DNA from 2 places in the Mucilaginibacter mallensis genome. Region 2 is predicted to be linked to the other one. Evidence: riboswitches for the same ligand, from Rfam matches in the RefSeq annotation. Region 2 holds a riboswitch; the other holds the start of a gene.
What was found. A riboswitch is a leader RNA that binds a small molecule or an ion and turns the genes downstream of it on or off. The one in region 2 is predicted to bind cobalamin.

Region 1 (12,196 bases), 1.6 Mb from region 2:
GCCAGGTACAAAGCATCGGTTTCATCAAAGTGAGCTACTTGTTCGCTATCCACATCAAGCACACCAATAACTTCATCGTTATGAAACAGAGGTAATACTATCTCAGAACGTGATAATGAGCTACAGGCGATATGCCCGGGAAATTCATCAACATCAGGCACTATAAGCGTTTCAGCTTGCTGCCAGGCTGCACCACATACACCTTTACCCTTAGCAATACGCGTACAGGCTACCGGCCCCTGGAACGGACCTAAAACCAGTTCATTGTTCTTTACCATATAAAACCCAACCCAAAACCACTTGAATTGTTCTTTTAAAGCTGCGCTGATATTGGCCAGGTTAGCTACAAGGTCGTCCTCTCCTGTTATCAGTGCCTCGATTTGCGGAATTAATGATTGATATTGAGCTGTTTTATCAGCTGTATGTATGATGGTTAAATCTTCTGCCATAGCACAAAAATAAGGAGGAACTATTACAATTAAATAGGACAAATCTCATATTTAATCTTTTATTTCGCATCAATGATAGTAAGCCTTACCATCGTCCGCTATCGCAAAGCATATATACCTGTGGCGCTTTTCGCTATGGCCATACATAGATTACCTATGCTATTACAAAAAGGCTGTACTTTCTGGAAGCTATTGGGCAGCGGCCGTAATGGCACGTTCGACCTGCAACCCGATTGGCAGCAATGGGGATTGTTAGCTGTTTGGAATAGCCGTGAAGACTTTGACAGGTTTAATGAAAGATCATTCATAAAATACTGGTGGAACTTATTTACAAGTGAGCAATGGACAATATTATGTGAGCCATTACAAAGCCACGGTAAATGGGATGATAAAGAACCTTTCGGCAATGCAGATAGAAAGGATCATATAGGCCTCGTAGCAGTTTTAACACGGGCAACGATCAGGATAAGCAGGTTGAAGAACTTTTGGGCCAATGTTGACAATGTGACAAAGCTAATGAAAGATGCACCTGGCTTTATTACTTCATTCGGCATAGGCGAAGCGCCGGTTTACAGGCAGGCTACCTTTTCTGTTTGGCAAAGCATTGAGGATGTGAAAGCATTTGCCTACGCATCAAAAGAACATGCTGAGGTAATTAAAAAAACGCGCACTGAGAAATGGTATAGCGAAGAGCTTTTTGCGAGGTTTAAACCCATTGCAAGTTTTGGTGCAATAAATGGCAAAGATCCGCTGGAGGGATCGATCTAAATAAAATAAATTATGAGAATAATAGCTGAACTACCTCACCCCGATTTTAAAATATCAATCCTTAACATGAATCAAAAATTCATTATTAAGATAGAGCAAGGCAGTCTTGAGCAAAGTTACAAAGTGCCCGAAATGGACCTGACAGATGGTGTAAACAGTGTGTTTGAATTACTGGATGAGGCATTTTTGAAAACCGTAGCCAACAGATTTGCAGAAATGCGCAACGATTATAAGGAAACCTATTTCAGGTACAATTATTAGTCAAGTAATTAATATAATATGCTGTATATTAACTATTTAATAATAAGATAATAGCGTATCCAAATTTTATTTGGCCCTTATTTAACAATACATAAACATATTCCTATTTTGTTTTAATTCATTCATTTATATAAATTATGTAACTATTTGAAATAAACTACATTATACATATAAACAAAATTATATTTGGCTTGTAAAAAACATCTGATTAACTCGTAACCAAACATTTTTTATATGATTATGATTTAAAGGCTTAAATTTAGGTATGGCAAATAGCAAACGATTTTACAACATGCAAACAAACCAGGGCATGAAGTTGATAAACATAAACAATATAGCTTGCATTGAAGAGATTGACACCTACCCCCAGGTAACTATGAATGTTAAAAGGGCTGATGGTAATTTTATTGAATTTATAGCTAGTGATGTTTATGATAAGCTGGTTGAAAATATCCTGAAAATGGATACAGGATTTGATGAGCAGTAGTTAATTTCATTTGAGAAATAAGCTTTTCATTTTTAAATTACTATCCTCTATTTATCCTGTAAAGAATTAAAAAAATACAACCATACCCCAGGTTGTTATTCCGGTAATAAATCACAATACCAAAATCCCGAGCGTTTCTGATCATTCACTGCAACACAGCTATCGTTCGCGTCCTTGGGTGCATTGTATTCCTTAAATACCTTTTCTCCTGTTTTATATTTTATTTCTTTTGAAAAGATGGGACCTTTAAAGGCAAAAGTATGAAACTCGCCGTTTTCTCCGCAAACATCAACATCGGTTGGTAAGCCGGCAATAAGTTCATGGCTTATCTCCTTCCCTGCTATACATTCCAGCCGCTCCTGGGTGCAGGCTATTACGGTACCAAATCCCAAGTCCAGAAACTCATCTATCAGTTCGTGCGTATCACGTTTCCATAATGGATATATGCCCGTCATGCTAACTTCTGCCAGCCGCGCATCGCGATAATTTTTAAGATCTTCCAGAAAAATATCACCAAAAATAGAATGGGTAATACCTTCAGACTTGAACTTACTTAAATGCTGACCCATAATCTCGTCGTACTCTTTCATTCCCGGCATCTCGGGCAAGCGGATCTGATATAAGGGTATGCCAATGCTTTCTGCCTGCTTTATCAGCAGTTCAACGCGTACACCGTGCATGGAAATCCTGTCGACAGCATCATTAACTGTTGTAACCAGATATTTAATGCTTATTTGAGGATCGCGCAGGCAATGGTAAAGCGCAAGTGAACTGTCTTTGCCGCCGCTCCAATTGAAAATAGCTTGAACCATGATTTATGGGATTAAAAGATTTACCTGATTTTTGATATGATGATTTATAGACCTGTTGCATCCAGGTTCAAAAGTTGATTAACTAATTCAGGTACACCAACTGATGCTTTTTCCTGTACTTTAATCACGTTAGTTTGTCGCACATGTGGGATATTAGGATCGACGATATATTTTGGCACGTAATTAGGGACATAGTTAATTAGTCCGGCGGCAGGATATACAGCCAGCGAAGTACCGGTTAAGATAAATATATCGGCCTTAGCACAAATTTTGGCAGCTGTTTCAATCATGGGTACATCTTCTCCAAACCAAACTACATGTGCACGTAAAGGAGAACCTAACTCACAAACCTCATCCATACCTAATTCCCAGCCATTTATCGGATAGGTAAGCCCGGGATTAATACTCGACTGCGACCGGGTAATAATACCATGCAGATGTATAACATTGGTTGAACCTCCCCTTTCATGCAGGTCATCAATATTTTGGGTGATGATGGTTACTTCATATTTTTCTTCCAGAGCTGCTAATGCATAATGTGCTGCATTGGGTTTAGCTTCCAGCACTGATTTACGGCGTTCATTATAAAAGTGCTGCACTAATTGAGGATTACGCCGCAAGGCACCGGGCGTGGCTACATCTTCAATGTTATAACCTTCCCACAGTCCATCACTATCTCTGAATGTTTTTAAGCCGCTCTCAGCACTTATTCCCGCGCCAGTTAGTATAACTATCTTTTTCATGTATCTGCCGTAGAGACGCAATATTTTGCGGCTCTGATTGAAAATTATAAAAAAGACGCAAAGTGTTGCGTCTTTACCTTTTAAAAGAGACACAAGGTATTGTGTCTCTACAGGTTTTCCCTAAATATAGAGACGCAACACTTTGCGTCTTTATTTGTGGATTGTTAAATATTATCTTTCGCAATCACACTCCAATCACTGTTGCCATAACCTTTTTCAATCCAGCTATCCATTTCTGCTGCTATAGCAGGTATTACAGCCAGTTTAGTATTATTCTCTTTTGCTGCCTGTAACATCAGGCCTGCGTCTTTACGAGCCATACTTAATTCCCACGATGGGTTTGAAAAATTACCTTCGGTTATTTTTTTAAGTCGGGTGGGCATCATTGCTGCAGGATTCCATGAATCAAATAATGCTGAGACATCACTGGCAGGAATATTTAAACCTTTTGCAAAAGCTAATGTATCTGAAATACCAGCTGTAAGGGTTAATAAAAACAGGTTACCCATCAGCTTCATGCCTGCTGCTTTACCCTCTTCGGATCCGAAATTGATTACCTTGCCTGTCATTTTTGATAGCTCAGGCTCTACCCTGCTGATCACCCCCTGGTCGCCGGACACCAGCATATTACCGCTGCTTTCCAGCGCATTTATAGGGCCCATAAATACCGGCGCATGCAGGTAAGTATAGCCCTTTGCCTTCCATTCGGCTGTTCTTTCAATAGCACCTTTTGCCGATGTGGTGGTATGGTCAATAATAGTGACACCGGGACTAAACCCTTTGCATGCTGCTGCCAATACCTCATTTACGGTATCATCATCTTTTAAGGTGACGTGGATGGTATCTGCTCCTTTTACAGCTTCTGCAACATCATCAAATGCTTTAGCACCGAATTCTTGCAATGCTTTTGCTTTAGCGGCAGTGCGGTTCCAAACCTGCACCTCGTCGCCATGTTTGATCATCGCCTTAACAAAATTTGAACCTAAAAGGCCCGTTCCCAAAAAAGCTTTCATAGATATTTTATTTTAGATAAAGGTATAACTTTCCTTATAAAACGACTTAAACACATGATCGTTTAAACGTAAAAAAGCCGTTTCATACTATAATGAAACGGCTTTTTCTATTTCGATAATTTGGATTTAAACTGCCAATTGCTGGTTACTGCGTAATATAATGTATTTGCTTTGTGCAAACTCAAAACCTCCGAATAGCAAAGCGCAAAACAGAGCATCGCCTAGAATCATATTTTTTTCAAAAGGTATAGCTGCAACTAATGATTGCCCATAACCAGCAAATGTATGCGGGTATAATGTTCCGTATAACCAGGGCATGTCAATTATTAACCAGTGGATCACTACAGATACCAACGACGCCAGGGCTACATTTAAAACATTGGCCTTTTTTATTAAAGAGCCAATAAATACCATTATAGCAAATGTTAAATACACTAATGCAGACCCGCTATACCAAAACACCAGTTTTGATGTATATAGGTAGTTAATGCCAATATCACTTAAAAACAAGGCTACTAACACCACGGTATAAGCTTTCCATTTATCGGTAAAATAAGCACCACCAAATAAGGCTATTGCACCAACAGGTGTAAAGTTGCTTAAAAACTTGTACTCATAACTTACAAAACGAAAGGCGATGGCAGCCAGTATCATTAATATGAGTACAATATTGCGGGTGTTAATTTTTTGTAATGACATAGTTTAATTTATTCAGTAAAATTAGTCATTTATATTATTTAAATAAAATGCTATTAAAGGTTGCCTTATTTCTTTAATAAAGCAATCCTTCCGGGGTTTATGCCTACTGTAATCGCATATTCTTTTTTGCCGGTTTTATCAAACACAAACACCTGTCCGTTTGATACGTAATCTTTAGCATCCGTTACAAACACCTCACCTGTTGAAGCATCAGATGTGATAGCAAAAGGTGCTGTAATTGCAGTACCATCTGATATAAAAGCAGCATTGCTTATACTTTGAGTTTTAGTATTATAAACACCTACTTTACCTAATGATGTAATATAATAAGCATTGCTACCTATTACTGTAAATGCAGCCGCATCAAAATTAGTTTGTGATTTTACAACATCTGCATTATCATCAATAACTTCTAAACTTGATTGTATTGTACTATAATTTCCAGCCGAAAGCACATAAACATTACCATTAGCATCGGCGGTTACATTTTGCGGATTTACCACAACGGTAAGTGTTTTAGTAACGGTTGCTGAAACAGGGTCGATAACTGATACGGTATTGTCATAGTTAGGATAATCCAAACCGCCGGAGTTGGCTACATATATTTTACCATTAGCTACCGTTAATTGCTCCGGATTGCGGCCAACAGTTATGTATTTGGTTACAGCTAACGAAGCAGTATCAATTACAGCCACAGTACCATCATATGAAGTTACATAAGCATTTCCTTTATAAAATACTACATCACGTGGTTCACGGGCTACTGTGCCGTTAAACATTTTTATTTGTTTGATTGATTTCGCTGTATTAGGATCAACTACTTCAATTGTACTTGAAACGTTTACCACGATATACATTTTTGAACCATAAATCTCAATATCATTACCGGTATCGCCTAAACCGCGGCCATTTGCTGATAGAAATATATCAGCTACAACTTGTTTGCTTGCATAGCTATAGGCCGAAAGGCTGCTGTTATTGTCGTTAAAGCCACCCTGGTTTAATACATAAAAACCGTCGGTTACAGGTGTAGTAACCAGATTAACCTGTTTATCCTTATGGCAGGAAGCCAGTGTAAGGGATAATACCGTGGCTGTTAGTAAAGTGCTTAGTCTTAAATTTTTCATTGTTATGTAGTTAAATTGTTATTTGAAATGATAGCAAGAATGAGCGACCGGGCATAGGAAAACTGCGCACGATCATATAATTTTCGTTGAACAGGTTATCGGCATGTGCCGAGAATACTGTAGATTTATTTGCTATTGTTAGTTTGTAGATGAATGACAGATCGCCAGTACCATATCCATCAATATAGTTAGCCGAATTACTATTGCTTAAAAAATATCGTGAAGAAGATAATACCTGGTTATAATACAATCCCATTTGGTTATAATCAACCCCGGCATTTAAGGCAAGCGTGTTTTTAGGGGTATAAGGTATTTGCTGCTTATAATAACTATCATTAGGGTTGGTAACATCAATAGCATACTGATAAGTATAATTAACGGATAGCACTTCGCGCCAGCCATTACTTATTTTGGTTTGTGTTTTTAACGATACATCTGTACCCTCGATCCTAACTTTTCCAAGATTAATTATGGATGATATTACAGGATTTTGATTAGGTATAGCTATTATTTTATTGGTTACCGTATTGTAATAACCATCTACGGAAAAGGAAACATAATCCAGCCAATTATTAAATGCCTTTCTGTAAGTAATGCCCAGATCATATTGTCTGGCATATTCCGGCTTAATATTGCGGCTTATGTTGTTTATTGCAAAATAATACTGCTCATCAAACGTCGGCTCACGAAAACTATCTTTATAAAATGTCCTGAACTGTAAATTAGGACTAAATGGCTGAAAAGAAACCATTAATGTAGGCGAAAAAACTGTTTCAGATGGTGTAGGCTTGCCTGTTTTAACTTGTTCTGTAACATAGGTATTCAGCAAATTGCCCTGAAATAACCATCTGTTTAATGTTAGCTTACTCGCTAAAGCATTTAATAAGGTAAATCTTGTGGGATAAGCATAATTATACAAATTGGCATCCAGCTTACTGAAAGAGATATCAGCAGCATAGGATGTTTCCCAATTTGATGTAATATGATAAGCTAATGCTACAGATTGATAAGCCTCCCGTTGTGTATACTGATCATTAATGCCACCACTGTTGTTAAGATAGTTCTTATCGGTATAATGTGTATATTCCTGTGACAGCTTCGTATTTAAGAGTAAATGAAGACCATCATCCCAGGTATGCTCATATCCTGATTGCAAAAAAAAGTCCCTGTTCCAAAGCCGTTCGTCAGAATATGGGTTATAATATACCACCGCGCCGGGCAGCCCCCTATCTGAGTTATAATAATTAATATGCAGGTTAAACTTATTGCTATCGTTTTTTGCCCAGTATAATGCGCCGTCAACTTCCTGCTCGCTTACATCGGTATTGGTACGGGTCTGTGTGGTATCAGTACCATCACCTGCGGTTTTATATTTATAATGACCATTGGCATTTTCCAAATAACTATTAACAACAAATGACCATGTATTACTTAAACGTTGCTGCCACTGCAGATAAGGATTAAGTAACCCGAATGAACCACCATTAAGGCCCAGTAAAACCTGGTAAGGTTTATCTGCTGCTAAATTAGGCTGTATGGTTTTAATGGCTATTACACTTGCCGATGCAAATGACTTGGCAGGTGTAAGTATATTATCGGGCTGTGCATTGTAAAGCGTTATCTGCTGAACGCCATTTAAGTTAAGTTTACCAAGATCTATTTGACCGTTCTCGGCATCATTTATTTCAACACCATCATATAAAATGGCAGTATGATTGGCGCCAAATCCACGCACGGATACTGTTTTTATACCACCTATACCGCCATAATCTTTAACATTCACTCCGGCAAAATAGCGGATCGCATCGGCCACGGTCAAAGCACTATACCTGTCAAAATCATTTGAGGATATGGATTGTGAGGGTGTAACACCTTGCAATTTAGGGATTGATGAGGATACTTTAACTTCCTGGAGTTTTTTGGTGGTATCTTTTTGTGCAAATACCTGAACTGGTAATAATAAAATCAACAGCAAACACTTCGACTTTTGCCAAACATGCTTAAAAAAATGCTGTAGAATTATTGCCATTTGTTATGAGTTAAACTCACAGACAATGAAGAAGCAAACTTTGAAATGAAAACACACTGTGTAAGAGCATTCACAATTCAAGCTTCAATCCCCGAAAGCTGTGAATAATAGTATGGCTTTGGCAGGTCTTCTGACTTGCTCCCCTTCGTCCCGTCTTCCCGTCGCGCTTGGTTGGCGGACAGTGACTTAATTGATTAGACTATGGTTATGGAGCTTACAGCTGCGGGACAGTTATGGATTTACACCATATTCCCTTTTAATTTCCAGCGATATTGTTCGCAGGAAAACCTAAAGCATTGCAAAAGTACGAGAAGTATTTGTAATGACAAGTGGCTCTTATATTTATATTAAGTGGCAATTTATTACTGATAAATTGCAAACTTTGTTCACATTTAAGGGTTGTATGATTGTATAAATTTATATCATGACAAATAAAGTATTGGTACTTGTGCCTGAGGGTCAGGAAACCGAAAATAATTACATTAATTTGAAATGGCCTGAGCGCTACGTGTCTATTGCAGGGGGTATACAGCTGGGTATATCGGGATTAAAGAGCTTATTTTCAAGCCCTTTTGCAAGTATTGTAAAACTGGGCGCAGGGGGTTATCTGTTAAACAGGGGAATTACCGGACATTGTGAGCTGTATTCGCAAATTGATAAATACATGGCTACCCCGGTTAATATTAATATCCGTTCATCCTTCATCATTCATAAGCCACGTAAGGATGTTTATGATTTTTGGCGCAGATTTGATAACCTCCCCCTATTCATGACCCATCTTAAAAATGTGGAACTTTTGAATAATGATCATTCGCGCTGGGTACTGAGATTGCCTATTGGTGTTGCCAGCATTAGCTGGGAGGCCGAAGTTGTTAAAGACAAGCCTAATGAGATGATCGGCTGGCGTTCATTACCCGGTTCAATACTTGATAACTCAGGCAAAGTGCGTTTCAAGGATACAGAGGATGGTGAAAGTACCCGTGTAGATGTGGTTATTTCATACCAACCACCTGTAGGTACCGTTGGTGCAAGTATAGCACGTGTATTTAATCCTGTATTTAAGAAAATGGTTGAAAAGGACGTGCGAAATTTCAAGCACTATATGGATATTGATTATGCAACAGATAGCATAAATTATTTATAAATCAGGATACACTCGCCAGGTAATTATACAATGCCTGGCGAGTTGTTATGCCGGCAACTTCGTTTTTTGCTTTTATGAGGATATGGTCATGATCTTTTAATAACTGCAAACGACCTTTGAATAGCTTTTCTTCGGTACTATCTAAAAAACGCTTTATTTCCATCAAGGTTGTTTTGCGGCAAACCAATTCCAGATCTTTTTTATAAATAACCAGCCGGATCTTTTTATTATCAGGCTCCGCCCCCAAGCTAAAATCAGTACCGAAATTCAATAGCTGCTTCATATTACACTAATATACAAAATAGCTATAAAACAAAAAGGCCCACATTAATGCGGGCCTTTTTAAATATTGAGTCTGTAGCTTATTTTACAGCGTCAACAACTGCTTTGAAAGCATCCGGGTGGTTCATCGCTAAATCAGCTAATACCTTACGGTTTAAACCGATTTCCTTGGCAGTTAACTTACCCATTAATTGTGAGTAAGAAATTCCATGCTGACGGGCACCTGCGTTGATACGTTGTATCCATAAAGCCCTGAATTCTCTTTTCTTGGTTTTACGGTCACGATAAGCGTACTGTAAACCTTTTTCTACTGTGTTTTTTGCAACGGTATAAACCTTGCTTCTTGAACCCCAATAACCTTTGGCGAGGTTCATTACTTTTTTCCGGCGTCTTCTCGACGCGACTGCGTTAACTGAACGTGGCATTTTTTTGTCGTTTTGGTAGTGAGTGCCTCAATTTAATGAGAACTTAAGACTCTAATACCTGGTTTTAAAATTTGTTAATTACTTCCCGATACAAAGCATACGTTTTACGTTACCCATATCCGCATCAGAAACTAAACTGGTGTGGGTAAGGTTACGCTTACGTTTTGTCGACATCTTGGTTAAGATGTGGCTTTTGTATGCGTTCTTTCTTGCAATTTTACCTGTTCCAGTAAGCGTAAAACGCTTTTTTGCACTGGAATTGGTTTTCATTTTTGGCATAACCGTGTTTGTGTGTATATATATTATTTAATTAATTCTCTTTCAAAGAGTCAGGAGGCAAGATTCAGGAATCAGGATTTTGTTCTTCTTGATTCTTGGCTCTTACCTCTTGTATCTATTTCTTCGCTCCTTTTGAGGCTACGGTTAAAAACATCCGTTTCCCTTCAAGTTTTGGTAATTGCTCAACCTTACCTACTTCTTCTAATGCCTGTGCAAAACGCAGTAGCAATATTTCGCCCTGTTCCTTGTAAACAATGGCACGGCCTTTAAAGTGTACGTAAGCTCTTACTTTTTCGCCTGCTTCCAAAAACTTAATGGCATGCTTAAGTTTAAACTCAAAGTCATGGTCATCGGTATTCGGTCCAAACCTTATTTCTTTAATAACGGTTTGCTTGGCATTACTTTTAATTTCCTTAAGCTTTTTCTTCTGTTCGTATACAAACTTGTTATAGTCTGTTACCTTACAAACAGGCGGTACAGCATTAGGTGAAATTTCAACGAGGTCCAGTTCTTGTTCCTGGGCAATCGCTAATGCATCCCGTAAGGAAAATATACCTTGCTCCACGTTATCACCTACAAGGCGAACTTCAGGAGCTTTTATAAATTGATTAATGTTGTGTTCAGCTTCTTTTTTCTTAAAAGGAAGCCTTGGTCCTCTATTGAAGGGTTTGTTTAATGCCAAGTTATACTGTTATTTCTTTAATTATTTGTTTTTTAAAATCTTCTATGCTCATACTTCCCAAATCACCTTGCCCATGTTTACGAACTGAAACCAACCCTTCGGCAGTTTCTTTTTCACCCACAATCAGCATGTAAGGGATTTTTTTGACTTCAGCATCACGTATCTTTCTTCCGATCTTCTCGTCCCTGAAATCAATAAGCCCGCAAATATCAGAATCTTTTAACGATTCTGAAAGTTTTTTTGCATAATCTTCATATTTTTCAGATATCGGCAGTATCACAAACTGCTCAGGCGACAACCAAAGCGGGAAATTACCTGCACAATGCTCTATCAAAACAGCCACAAAACGCTCCAATGAACCAAACGGTGCACGATGAATCATTACCGGGCGGTGTTTTTGATTATCACTACCAGTGTATTCCAGTTCGAAACGCTCAGGCAGGTTATAATCAACCTGTATAGTTCCTAATTGCCATTTTCTGCCTAAGGCATCCTTTACCATAAAGTCGAGCTTAGGGCCATAGAAGGCAGCTTCGCCATATTCAACTACGGTCTTAAGACCTTTTTCGTCAGCAGCTTCAATTATCGCTGATTCGGCCAAAGCCCAGTTTTCATCAGTACCGATGTACTTAGCTTTATTTTCCGGATCACGTAATGATACTTGTGCAGTATAATCATCAAAGCCCAAAGCTTTAAATACATACAGTACAAGATCAATCACCTTCATAAACTCTTCCTTCACCTGGTCGGGGCGGCAAAATAAATGCGCGTCATCCTGAGTAAAGCCACGAACGCGTGTTAAGCCGTGTAGCTCGCCGCTTTGCTCGTAACGGTACACAGTACCAAACTCAGCCAAACGAACCGGAAGATCCTTATATGAACGTGGTTTTGTTTTATAGATCTCGCAATGGTGCGGGCAGTTCATCGGTTTTAAGAAGAACTCCTCTCCTTCCTGCGGAGTTTTTATAGGCTGAAATGAATCAGCGCCATATTTTT
Region 2 (12,196 bases):
AGATCTGTAACGATCTTAACAAAAGCGTTGAACTTGGAGATAACAAAGACATGATACTTGATGCCATAAAAAATTATTGCAACTAAATAACATGGTAATCCATCTCTTCGGGTAGGCTAATTAAAGAATGTCCACGCTACCCCAAACTTAAGCTGGGCATCCTGCATAGGGTAACGGTTTACAGTATAAAAACCTTTGCTGAACAGGCCCTGGTTAGCATATTCATAAGCCACAAAAATATTGGTGCGGTATAGCGTAGCCTTTATAAACACGTTTGCAACCGGGTATGATGAATAAGTGATACTTGGCCCGTTATAAAACTGCTCTATCCCTACTGCGTATGATGGTGCTACATAGGGTGTATTATACCTTACATCGGTACCAATATTGGTATTCAACACGTTAAAAAGCAGCTTTGAATAATACAGGCTGGTGTAAGTATAAGCCTCGGGAGTACGCAATACATCGGGGTTATCGGTTTTTTGATATACCAGTATATTATCAAAATGCCACCTGCGCCATGCCAGGTTCTTGCTCAACGTTACTTTAAGTAAATTAATCGGGCTTGTTAATTGTGCCGGGTGAGCATCATTGCTGTTATCGGTAGCTGTAAAATACAGGTAGTCTGACAATAAAAAATATTCGATTTTTAAATCAAGCTGCAGGGCATTATTAATATAGTTAAATGAAAAACTGTTTGTTTTTTGGTTAGCGAAGCTATTATGAAAAATATAATGGTTTGATACCCAATCCGTATATATTAATGCTGGTGTACTACTTTGCGTATAGGCATCCAGTATTATCTTACCCGCATAATTGCCGCCGGCAATCATCAGCTTTGCATCATATATAAAATCACCAAAATCGCGCCCCTGTACAATCTGATTTACATTTCCTTCAAACGCCGCCTTGTCGCTTAATTTGTAGGTTAGCCTCCCTTTTAACGTAAGATCCTGAAATGTAGTTTTATTTTGTACTGTGGCTACCTGTGTAACTTTAGCACCCACTTTATTTATGGTTGAATCGCTCACATATTGCGCATAACTATAAATATCCTGCGTTAGGCCCAAGTCGAGCTTTGCTTCATTTTTTACAGATTTTTGAGCTTTGCTGCGCAGATAAAAACTATAGGAGAAATCGTTTTGCAAATGCGTTACCACCAATGAATCGCGTGAACGGTTATAGCTATAATAATAATCAGGGAATACATGGGCGGTATCAGCATCATTTTGCAGGAAATTGTATTTACGCACATTGTAGTAAAATGTATAAGCCACGCGCTGTGTAGGCAATATTTTTGACACATCACCCGCTTTTTTTACGGTATCAATATGGCCGATATAATAACTCTGTTTCAGATAAAAGCCATTGTCTTTCCAGTTTTCCCAGGTATTGGGCAGCTTTACAGGCGTATTGGCTTTACTAAAAGCTAGGCTGGGCGGTGTAGTAAAAATATCATCATACTGCGATGCTAAAGAACCTGTTTCAGGCGACTTTAAATTATTATATATTAAATTACCCAATAAGTTATAGCGCTTATCTTTCGACTCATACCAGGTAAATAAGGCGGCATTAATATCGCTAACATTTTGTGCCAGTAGGCCCGCGTTACTATAATCGCCCTTTGAGCCAATAAAGTTTAAATTAAAACCAAAGTTCCAGTTAGGCTTAATATTTTGTGTGTGAATAGCCTTGAAGATCTGCTCTGCTTTCCCCCCTGACACCATGGACAGCACTGTATATGGCACCCTGGCATTGTAATAGTTAATATCCTCAGGATTTAGTAAATAAGCATCCAACGCATGCAGGCCTACATCAAAACCTATTGTTTTATCGGGCACAAACAACATATCTTTCTCTGATCGGCCTGTATTACCCAAATTAATTTTAGGATCGCCCGGCTGATAAAGCGGGCTATAATTCTCAAAATTTTTAATACCTGTATCAAGCGGAAAAGTTTGTGAACTATCCCTTAATAAACGCTCACTGGTTACCCTGATGAATTTAGAAGTAAAAATTACACTATCGCGTTTATTTTCCTCCTTTTTACGCAGCGTATCCAATTCCTGGTCGGTAGTCAACGTCTGTGTTGTTTTTCGGGCAGTGTCAGAAAAATTAGAACGTTGCTGCTGCTGTCCCGGATAATTTGACTGATTAGTTTGTGAGTACTGGGCAAAAGCTGCCTGGGCCGATATACATATCAGCAATATTAAAAAGTATTTTAGCTTCTTATAAGGCATCAAAGACCGGCAATTAATTCTTTAAGTATCAATGTTAGTTTGGGTTCTGCTTCCTGTGCTATCGCTATAATTTCATCTATTGATACTGGCTGCAACTCTTCATTAAAACCCTCATCAGTAAGTACCGATATAGCAAATACCGGTAAACCCATGTGGTTAGCTACAATAATCTCGGGGACGGTACTCATGCCAACAGCATCGCCGCCAATTATCCGCAAGTACCTGTATTCCGCTTTAGTTTCCAAATTTGGGCCAGTTACAGCTACATAAACTCCCTTATGGCATGCAATATTGTTAGCTGCGGCAATATCCAAAGCTTTATTTATAAGTGTGCGCTCATAAGGCCTGCTCATATCCGGAAAACGCGGACCAAGCTCTTCCTCATTTCTGCCAACCAGCGGGTTCTGCGGTTGCAGATTAATATGGTCGTTGATCACCATCAGGTCGCCCTTTTTAAAATCAGGGTTAAGCGAACCACTGGCGTTTGATACCAGTAATGTTTTTATACCCAGCATTTTCATCACCCGCACCGGGAAGGTGATCTGCTGCATATTATAACCCTCATAATAATGTAAACGGCCCTGCATTGCCACTACCTTTTTGCCGGCAAGCGTACCAAATATCAGTTTACCTGAGTGAAATTCGAGCGTAGAAATAGGAAAATCGGGGATATTGCCATACATCAGCTGCTTTTCAACCTCAATTTCCTTTACCAGTGCGCCAAGGCCGGTACCTAAAATTATACCCACCTCTGGTTCAAAATCACCAATGCGGTGTTTAATATAGTTGGTGGTGTTTAATATACTATCTAACATAATTAATAACAAAATTATTAAACTGCTGCTGTGTACCGTTAAGGAAATTTACACCTATAGGCATCACTAAAACAGGCAGTTGTTTTACAAGCGGCAACAGTTCATGTTCCACTAAACGCTGCGCATCTTTTTCTGTTGTGATGATCAATTTATTTTTTGATGTGCATGCCGAAAATTCACTGGCAAGTTTACTGATATTTTTTAAGCTAAAGCGATGATGATCCGGATAATTATGATGGATAATATGAGATGTTCCCCTTTTAATATACCGGATCAACGGATCTGCATTGGCAATCCCCGTTAATAAAAAAACCGTAGTATTACCCGTAATAGAAACATCAGCTGCGTTTCCCTCTAAATCCTGCAAAGGCTGATAGGCTATAGAAGTAAAAAATACCTGCTGATATTCGAACGGCTTTATCCGCTTTATGATAGTGGATTGTTCATCCGCGGATAATTCCGCCGGGCATTTACTGATAATAATCACATCGGCCCTCTTACGCCCGCTGAATGGCTCACGCAAATTACCAGCTGGCAATAACAGGTGAGGTTCATTTACCCGGTTATAATCAAATAATAAAATGCTAAGGCCAGGCTTAACCGCTCTGTGCTGATAAGCATCATCAAGGATGATCAGATCATGCTCATCCTGCAACTGCTTTATCCCTTCAACCCTTGCCTCGCAAACCGCGACGGTGATATCCGGAAATTTCTGCGCAAACTGCGCCGGTTCATCACCTATTTGCTGGGCGGTGGTAAGGGTCGTGTGGCGTGTGGCGTGTGGCGTGTGGACAGTTGTAGGTTGTGTGTTGTGTGTTGCAAGTAAATCCGAATTTTCAACTTTTGACTTTTGACTTTTAACTTTTGACTTAACAACAACGTATCCTTTAGTCGCGCGCCCATACCCCCTGCTCAATGTAGCAAGCTTATATTCATCTTTAAACAAACGGATTAGATATTCAGTCATGGGGCTTTTACCCGCACCGCCAACGTCAAGGTTACCAACTGATATCACAGGCACTTCTGCCGAATAGCTTTTAAATATACCCGCATCATAACACCAGTTGCGGATAACCACAACCAGTCCGTAGATCAGCGAGAACGGGAATAAAAGCCAACGCAGGTATTTCATATATTGCCGTAAAGATATAACGATTTTATTTTTTTCACCCAAAACCATAGCGATGGGTTTAAAACCCATCGTTATTAATTAATTTAATTTTCCCTTTACCCTCTTTCCGGCTTGCCGGAGAGAGGGTCGACCAGCTCAGCGAAGTCGGGGTGAGTCAACGGAGCGCGTTTATCCCCCCACCTCACCCGACCTCCCGCCCTCCCCTAAACTTAGGCGGAGGTATCGACGAAGGAGACGGAGGGGGTAAACGGAGCGCGTCGAAGTTCCGCATTAGGGATGGTAAGGGTTTAGCCCGACGAAGGAGGGCCGGAGCGAAGCGCAGCCCTGAACAGCCCGGGCCGCAGGCAATGCCCTCATTAAGTGATTAGTGTACTTCACCAGCGCATAACACACCCCTAACCCCTCTCAAGAGGGGAACTGGAAATTCCAAATCCAAAATCGAACATTCGAAATCCGAAATCAAAAAAACCCACCAATTGTAAAAAAAATCACATGTAACGCAATCGCGACTAAATTTAATTTGACTTTAGGGTCAATAATTTTAGCTTTGCGCTACTAAATAGAAAAACTACAATGAGTGTTCTTGTAAATAAAGATTCTAAAGTTATTGTTCAGGGTTTTACCGGTACTGAAGGCTCCTACCACGCATCACAAATGATAGCGTACGGAACACAGGTAGTTGGCGGTGTTACACCTGGTAAAGGTGGACAACAGCACCTTGACAGGCCTGTATTTAATACAGTTGCCGACGCGGTTGCAAAAACCGGCGCAGATGTATCTATCATATTTGTACCACCGGCTTTTGCCGCTGATGCTATTATGGAAGCTGCCGAAGCAGGTATAAAGGTAATTGTTTGTATAACCGAAGGTATCCCAACCAAGGATATGATCCAGGTTAAGGAATACCTTACCGATAAGGATTCACGCCTGATAGGCCCTAACTGCCCGGGTATTATTACTGCTGATGAAAGCAAAATTGGTATTATGCCAGGCTTCATCTTCAAAAAAGGTAACGTTGGTGTAGTTTCAAAATCAGGAACGTTAACCTATGAGGCCGTTGACCAGGTTGTAAAAGCCGGTTTAGGTATCACTACAGCTATAGGTATTGGTGGCGACCCGATCATCGGAACCCCAACCAAAGAAGCGGTTGAGTTATTGATGAACGACCCTGAAACTCACGGCATCATTATGATAGGCGAAATTGGTGGAGGCATGGAAGCTGAAGCTGCACGCTGGATAAAAGCAAACGGCACTAAGCCGGTTGTAGGTTTCATTGCAGGCCAAACAGCGCCTCCGGGCCGCCGTATGGGCCACGCGGGTGCAATTGTTGGCGGTGCCGATGATACAGCTGCTGCTAAAATGAAGATCATGCGCGAGTGTGGTATCCGCGTAGTTGAATCTCCTGCCGAAATTGGCGCTGCCATGGCAGAGGAATTAGCTAAACTATAACCCCCTAGCCCCCTAAAGGGGGAACGAGTAAACATATTTAAAATCCTGGTCGTATGGCTGGGATTTTTTGTTTGATATAATTTTCCGCAATCCGTCAACCGGACAGCTTCAGCCGAAAACGGGCAGAACGATGGTGGGCTAGGGCGGCTGCAGGGCATAGCAAATTTTGCAGAAGCAGAGAAAAAAGCGAGCGCAGTAAGGGGCAAAATATTGCAGCCCAGGTTCTGCCTGTTTTGCAGGGCAAAGGCCGGGTGCGCAAAGAAGCATTCCGGCTGACTTGATTTTTTTGGTTACTTTTTGTATCAAGACAAAAAGTGACGTCTTAGCGACAAGCGATACCATGAGGAAAGTAAGCAGTATGAAAGTTCGCTCTGCACAGTTTTAGATTGCTTCGTTCCTCGCAATGACGCGTTTCTTCAACCATAATATTACTCCGTCAACCCATTGTAAACATCCTCCCGGCAAACATAATCTCCCCTAAAATTGTCGTATATTTATGTACAGTGAAATCACTAATTCACTACATCAATAACTCAATAATTAACAATGGAATATAATAAATTAACACCCGACGAAGAATGGGTTATACTGCATAAGGGTACTGAAAGGCCGTTCACCGGCTCTTTATTAAACAACAAGGCTGAGGGAGTTTACGTGTGCAAACGCTGCGATACGCCTTTGTATGAATCAGCTACCAAATTTGAATCGCACTGCGGATGGCCAAGCTTTGACGACGAGATCCTAGGATCTGTAAAACGCGTACCCGATGCCGACGGTCGCCGTGTGGAGATCGTATGCGCCAATTGCGGAGCACACCTCGGCCACGTATTTGAAGGCGAATACCTCACACCAAAAAATGTAAGGCATTGCGTAAATTCGGTGAGTATGAAATTTGTGCCACTGGTAAAATAAGCCCCCAGCCCCTAAAGGGGAGTTTGATCAGCACTTGCTCCTATACCCTCTTTGCCGCTTGCGGCAGAGAGGGTATAGGAGCGAAGCAACGACCGGGTGAGTCAACGAAGCGCGTAAGTAACTGATACAATCAATCAAAACAAAGGTTAACCTCACTAATAACTTTACAAACCCAGCCAAGTACTCATTAAATCAACTCAATAAAGTCAACTGTTAACAACTTGTACCTGTTGTTAAAAACTATCACTAACACAATAAAAGCAGGATGCCTTATCTTTGGATTATAAGTTCTTTCAAGCGCTATAAGGGTTACCGGTTTTATTGCCGGCATTAAAAGGGAACCATGTTAAAATCATGGGCTGACGTGCAACTGTGTGATTAGTAATAAGTTTAATGTTAAAAGTTGAAAGTAAAATTTAGCTATACCAAACTTTACTTTCAACCTTCAACTCACAACTTTCAACTACAAAGCCAGACACCTGCCTGCATAGCTTGACGAAACTTTCACGAATAAGGTTTTGCCAAAAGATAAGTCTACCGTAGCTTCAATCATGAACGCAGGCGGTTCACTGCCTTTTGTCGACACCCAAATAAAATAACAAAAGGTAAATATGAATCAGGAAAACGAATTATTACTAAGAGAGAACAAGGACCGGTTTGTTATCCTTCCAATAAAGTATCCCGCTATCTGGGAAATGTATAAAAAATGTGAAGCCAGTTTCTGGACCGCCGAAGAGATCGACCTCTCCGACGACATGAAACATTGGGAAACCATGAATGCCGGCGAAAAACATTTCATTTCGCACATACTTGCCTTTTTTGCTGCCAGCGATGGTATTGTGAACGAGAACCTAGCCATCAATTTCATGAGCGAGGTACAATTGCCAGAGGCACGTTGCTTCTACGGTTTCCAGATCATGATGGAAAATATCCACTCTGAAACCTACGCCCTGCTGATCGACACTTATATTAAAGATCCGGCTGAAAAAGACCGTTTGTTCCACGCCATTGATACCGTACCATGCGTAAATAAAAAAGCAGAGTGGGCATTAAGATGGATCAATAATGGCACATTTGCCGAACGCCTGATTGCTTTTGCTGCGGTTGAAGGCATCTTCTTCTCAGGTAGCTTCTGCTCTATCTTCTGGTTAAAGAAACGTGGTTTAATGCCGGGCTTAACCTTCAGCAATGAGCTCATCTCGCGCGATGAAGGCATGCATTGCGAATTTGCCTGCTTATTATACCGCATGCTGGAGAACAAACTTTCAAAAGAAGCTGCAACCAAAATTATTACCGACGCGGTTGAAATAGAAAAAGAATTTGTTACCGACGCCTTACCGGTAAACCTTATCGGTATGAATGCAAAATTAATGAGCCAATACATTGAGTTTGTTGCCGACAGATGGCTTGGTGAACTGGGTTACGACAAAGTTTATGGAGCATCAAACCCATTTGATTTTATGGAGATGATATCCCTGCAAGGCAAAACCAATTTCTTTGAAAAACGCGTAGGCGACTACCAGAAAAGTGGCGTACTGAATGCTACGGCAGACAGCAAAAGTTTTTCACTGGATGATGACTTTTAAGGATAGTATCAGGTAGCTAGTATCAAGTATCAGGATATAGCTACAGCATTAAATAGAATATTAACTAAGCGAAGTAAAAAGTCTTACTACTTGATACTAGCTACTAAATACCCAATAATATGTTTGTAATTAAAAGAGACGGAAAAAGAGAATCAGTAAAATTCGACAAGATAACCGCACGCATCGAGAAGCTGTGTTATGGTTTTAATTTGGTTGATCCGATAGATGTAGCCAAAAAAGTGATCGAAGGTTTGTATGACGGGGTAACTACCTCCGAGCTGGATAACCTGGCTGCCGAAACTGCCGCCTCGTTAACGACCAAACACCCCGACTATGCTTTGTTGGCATCGCGTATAGCGGTATCAAACCTGCATAAAAATACGGTAAAGTCGTTCTCAGAAACCATGCGTAAGCTGCATGAGTATATCGACGAAAAAACCGGTAAAAATGCTTCATTAATTGCTGACGATGTTTGGGAAGTAATAAAAGATAACGCTGAATTATTAGACAGCACCATTATATACGACCGTGACTTCGGTTTTGATTACTTCGGTTTTAAAACCCTTGAAAAATCATACCTGTTAAAAATTGAAGGTAAAATAGTTGAACGCCCGCAGCATTTATTTATGCGCGTATCAGTTGGTATCCACAAAGCGGATGTCGACAGCGTTATAAAAACTTATAACCTGATGAGCGAGCGTTGGTTCACCCACGCCACGCCTACCCTGTTCAATGCAGGTACGCCAAAACCACAAATGTCGTCGTGCTTTTTGTTAACCATGCAGGATGACAGCATCGATGGCATCTATGATACGCTTAAACAAACTGCCAAAATCTCACAAAGCGCTGGTGGTATCGGTTTAAGCATCCACAATGTGCGTGCAACAGGTTCTTACATCAGCGGCACTAACGGTACCAGCAACGGTATCATCCCAATGCTGAAGGTGTTTAATGACACGGCCCGTTATGTTGATCAGGGTGGTGGTAAACGTAAAGGCGCTTTCGCTATTTATTTAGAGCCATGGCATGCTGATGTGTTCGACTTTTTAGACCTGCGTAAAAACCACGGTAAGGAAGAAATGCGTGCCCGCGACTTGTTCTATGCTCTTTGGGTATCTGACTTGTTCATGCGCCGTGTTGAGGCCAATGAAGAATGGAGCCTGTTCTGCCCGCACGAAGCACCGGGATTAGCTGATTGCTGGGGTAAAGAGTTTGAGGACCTTTACGAGCGTTACGAAAAAGAAGGCCGCGCCCGCAGAACTGTAAAAGCACAGGAACTTTGGTTTGCCATATTAGATGCACAGGTAGAAACCGGCACACCATACTTATTATATAAGGATGCTGCCAACGGCAAATCAAACCAGCAAAACTTAGGTACTATAAAAAGCTCAAACCTTTGTACCGAGATAATGGAGTATACTTCTAAAGATGAGGTTGCTGTTTGTAACCTGGCTTCATTAGCATTGCCACGTTATATCCAGAACGGTGTTTTCGATCACAATAAATTATACGAAGTAACCTACCAGGTAGCATTAAACCTGAATACGGTTATCGACAATAACTACTACCCGGTTGAAGAAGCACGTTACTCAAACCTGCGCCACCGCCCTATCGGCTTAGGCGTACAAGGCTTGGCTGACACTTTCATCCTGTTGCGTTTACCGTTTGAAAGCGAAGAAGCTAAACAACTGAACAAAGAGATCTTTGAAACCATCTATTTCGCGGCTATGACAGCTTCAAAAGATTTGGCTATAAAAGACGGACCATATGAGACTTTCAAAGGTTCTCCATTGTCAAAAGGTCAGTTCCAGTTTGATCTGTGGAACGTAACACCTGAAAGCGGCCGTTGGGATTGGGAAAACCTGCGTTTAGATGTAATGAACCATGGTGTACGTAACTCATTATTAGTTGCACCTATGCCAACTGCATCAACTTCACAAATATTGGGTAACAACGAATGTTTTGAGCCATTTACTTCAAATATCTACACCCGTCGTGTATTAAGCGGTGAGTTCATCGTTGTAAACAAATATTTGCTGCGCGATCTGGTAAACCTTGGCTTATGGAACACTGCCATGAAAGACAGGATCATCACCGCAAACGGATCAATACAGGAAATTGAAGAGATCCCAACTGAACTTAAAGAACTATACAAAACCGTTTGGGAAATAAAAATGCGCAGCATTATTGATATGGCTGCCGACAGGGGTGCTTATGTTTGCCAGTCGCAATCATTAAACCTGTTCATCAATGCGCCAAACGCGTCGAAACTAACTTCAATGCATTTCTACGCATGGAAGAAAGGTTTAAAAACCGGCATGTACTACCTGCGTACTCAAGCTGCATCACAAGCGGTTAAGTTTACTGTAGAGAACCAGGGCGGCAAAAACATGGACGCTGTAATACCAGAAACAGTAGCAGAGCTAACCAATGATGTACCTGAAGGCCCATCATGCTCAATGGAAGAAGGCTGCGTAACCTGCTCAGCATAAATTATTTAGTCGGAAAGACCGGAAGTCGGAAAAGTCAGAAAGTAAAGACTTTTCCAACTTCCGGTCTTTTTATTTTTTATCTTTCGGACTTTCTGTCTTACCAACTTTCGGACTTAATAAAATGCATCCCAAACACGAAACCGTACACTGCGAACGTTGCAAAGCACCCTTTGAATGTAAAGCCAATTCATTCACCAAATGCCAGTGCAGTACGGTTCAGCTTACGCTGAATGAAACCCAGTATGTGAGTGAAAATTATGATGGTTGCTTGTGCGCCGATTGCCTGCTGGTTTTGCAGCAAGAATATAAAGTTATGATGGGAATAAATTCTTAATCTATCTCAAAAATGGTTGCACTACACTCCATTTAGGATCTTGTTTAATCTCATATCTGAAACCACGTGTAACCCCTTCTTTATTAACTTCCTTTTGTAAGTATTGATTTACTTTTTCAGGATTATCAAGATAGGCGTATATATCCAGGAATGTATCATTGTAAAGATGACCTATATAATGCACCGTGGCTAATTTGCTGATCTCCTTTATTAATTGATCTTCAAACTTATTAGCAATATCCGACTCTGATTGAAGCGGTAGCCCGTCTTTTCTAACGTTTTTCAAATCCAACGCCATATTTATCGTCAAACACCATGGATATTTTGCAGCCATTGGGTAATTTTTGTAAGCCATATTAATTGATCCAACTACCGGTTTACCATTGCTCAATTTAGCTTGAACTACAGAAAATTTTTCAGGAGGATAAACAGCTTGTTTGTTTTGACTTTTATCGCCAAAAATCAATGATAAAAATCCAGCCATTATAACGATTGATAATTTCATTAAATATGATAAGTCTTAGGCTCTAAAAATATAGAAATTAATGGGGTCTCTGTATAGTTCTTTCCATTTTAATTAGTTCAAACTATATTTGAGCATAATCAATCCACCACTTTTACCGGCTGTTTATGCTCATCTATCGCCACAAAGGTAAATGAGCCGGTAATTGCTTTCTGCCTGCCAAAAGCATACATCTCTTCTACATAGATTTCTACTAACACCTTTAAACTGGTATTACCAATGTGCAATATCTTCCCAACCAGTTCTATTATAGTTCCTGACGGGATGGGCATATTAAAATCTATCTTGTCTGATGACACTGTAACCATCGTTTTACGGCTAAAACGGGTAGCCGTTATAAATGCTACTTCATCCATTAAAGCCATGGCAGTACCGCCAAAAAGGGTATCATAGTGATTAGTAGTATTCGGGAAAACAGCTTTAAAAATGCGTGTTTCGGCCAATTGTATTCTTTGTTCTAAATCCATTGTTGTAAAGATAAAAGCCGCACAGTAATATTATTAAAAAAGTAAACTGCCTTAACCCTCTTTCCCGTTTACGGGAGAGAGGGTCGACCAGCGAAATCTAAACTATATGTCATTGCGAGGAGGAACGACGAAGCAACCTCGTCGCGTTCAATAGGCAAGCGACGAGGTTGCCGCGCTATCGCTCGCAATGACATATGTAGTTACTGCTCGGCTTAGTATTAATTAACCACCTGCTTACTAAATACT

Region 1: it holds a riboswitch for cobalamin, as region 2 does, so the genes downstream of both, BLU33_RS10550 (TonB-dependent receptor) here and BLU33_RS16795 (ribonucleoside-diphosphate reductase small subunit) in region 2, are expected to answer to the same signal.

The regions. Positions count from the first base shown of each region.
Region 1 covers NZ_LT629740.1:2,552,843-2,565,038, reverse strand. The annotation lists gene BLU33_RS10595 (GAF domain-containing protein) at 1-449, opposite strand, end outside; gene BLU33_RS10590 (DUF3291 domain-containing protein) at 522-1,217, shown strand; gene BLU33_RS10585 (hypothetical protein) at 1,230-1,478, shown strand; gene BLU33_RS10580 (hypothetical protein) at 1,789-1,965, shown strand; gene BLU33_RS10575 (Dph6-related ATP pyrophosphatase) at 2,061-2,777, opposite strand; gene BLU33_RS10570 (SIR2 family NAD-dependent protein deacylase) at 2,822-3,520, opposite strand; gene BLU33_RS10565 (NAD(P)-dependent oxidoreductase) at 3,685-4,533, opposite strand; gene BLU33_RS10560 (DUF6580 family putative transport protein) at 4,660-5,232, opposite strand; gene BLU33_RS10555 (DUF5074 domain-containing protein) at 5,298-6,359, opposite strand; gene BLU33_RS10550 (TonB-dependent receptor) at 6,370-8,388, opposite strand; cobalamin riboswitch at 8,492-8,695, opposite strand; gene BLU33_RS10545 (SRPBCC family protein) at 8,813-9,532, shown strand; gene BLU33_RS10540 (hypothetical protein) at 9,534-9,815, opposite strand; gene rplT (50S ribosomal protein L20) at 9,895-10,239, opposite strand; gene rpmI (50S ribosomal protein L35) at 10,318-10,518, opposite strand; gene infC (translation initiation factor IF-3) at 10,634-11,200, opposite strand; gene thrS (threonine--tRNA ligase) at 11,202-12,196, opposite strand, start outside.
Region 2 covers NZ_LT629740.1:4,180,095-4,192,290, forward strand. The annotation lists gene BLU33_RS16765 (hypothetical protein) at 1-86, shown strand, start outside; gene BLU33_RS16770 (putative porin) at 117-2,240, opposite strand; gene BLU33_RS16775 (purine-nucleoside phosphorylase) at 2,240-3,055, opposite strand; gene BLU33_RS16780 (tetraacyldisaccharide 4'-kinase) at 3,045-4,187, opposite strand; gene sucD (succinate--CoA ligase subunit alpha) at 4,761-5,636, shown strand; gene BLU33_RS16790 (methionine-R-sulfoxide reductase) at 6,183-6,548, shown strand; cobalamin riboswitch at 6,838-7,049, shown strand; gene BLU33_RS16795 (ribonucleoside-diphosphate reductase small subunit) at 7,160-8,134, shown strand; gene BLU33_RS16800 (ribonucleoside-diphosphate reductase subunit alpha) at 8,254-10,626, shown strand; gene BLU33_RS16805 (cysteine-rich CWC family protein) at 10,748-10,960, shown strand; gene BLU33_RS16810 (DUF695 domain-containing protein) at 10,962-11,465, opposite strand; gene BLU33_RS16815 (acyl-CoA thioesterase) at 11,564-11,950, opposite strand; gene metE (5-methyltetrahydropteroyltriglutamate--homocysteine S-methyltransferase) at 12,169-12,196, opposite strand, start outside.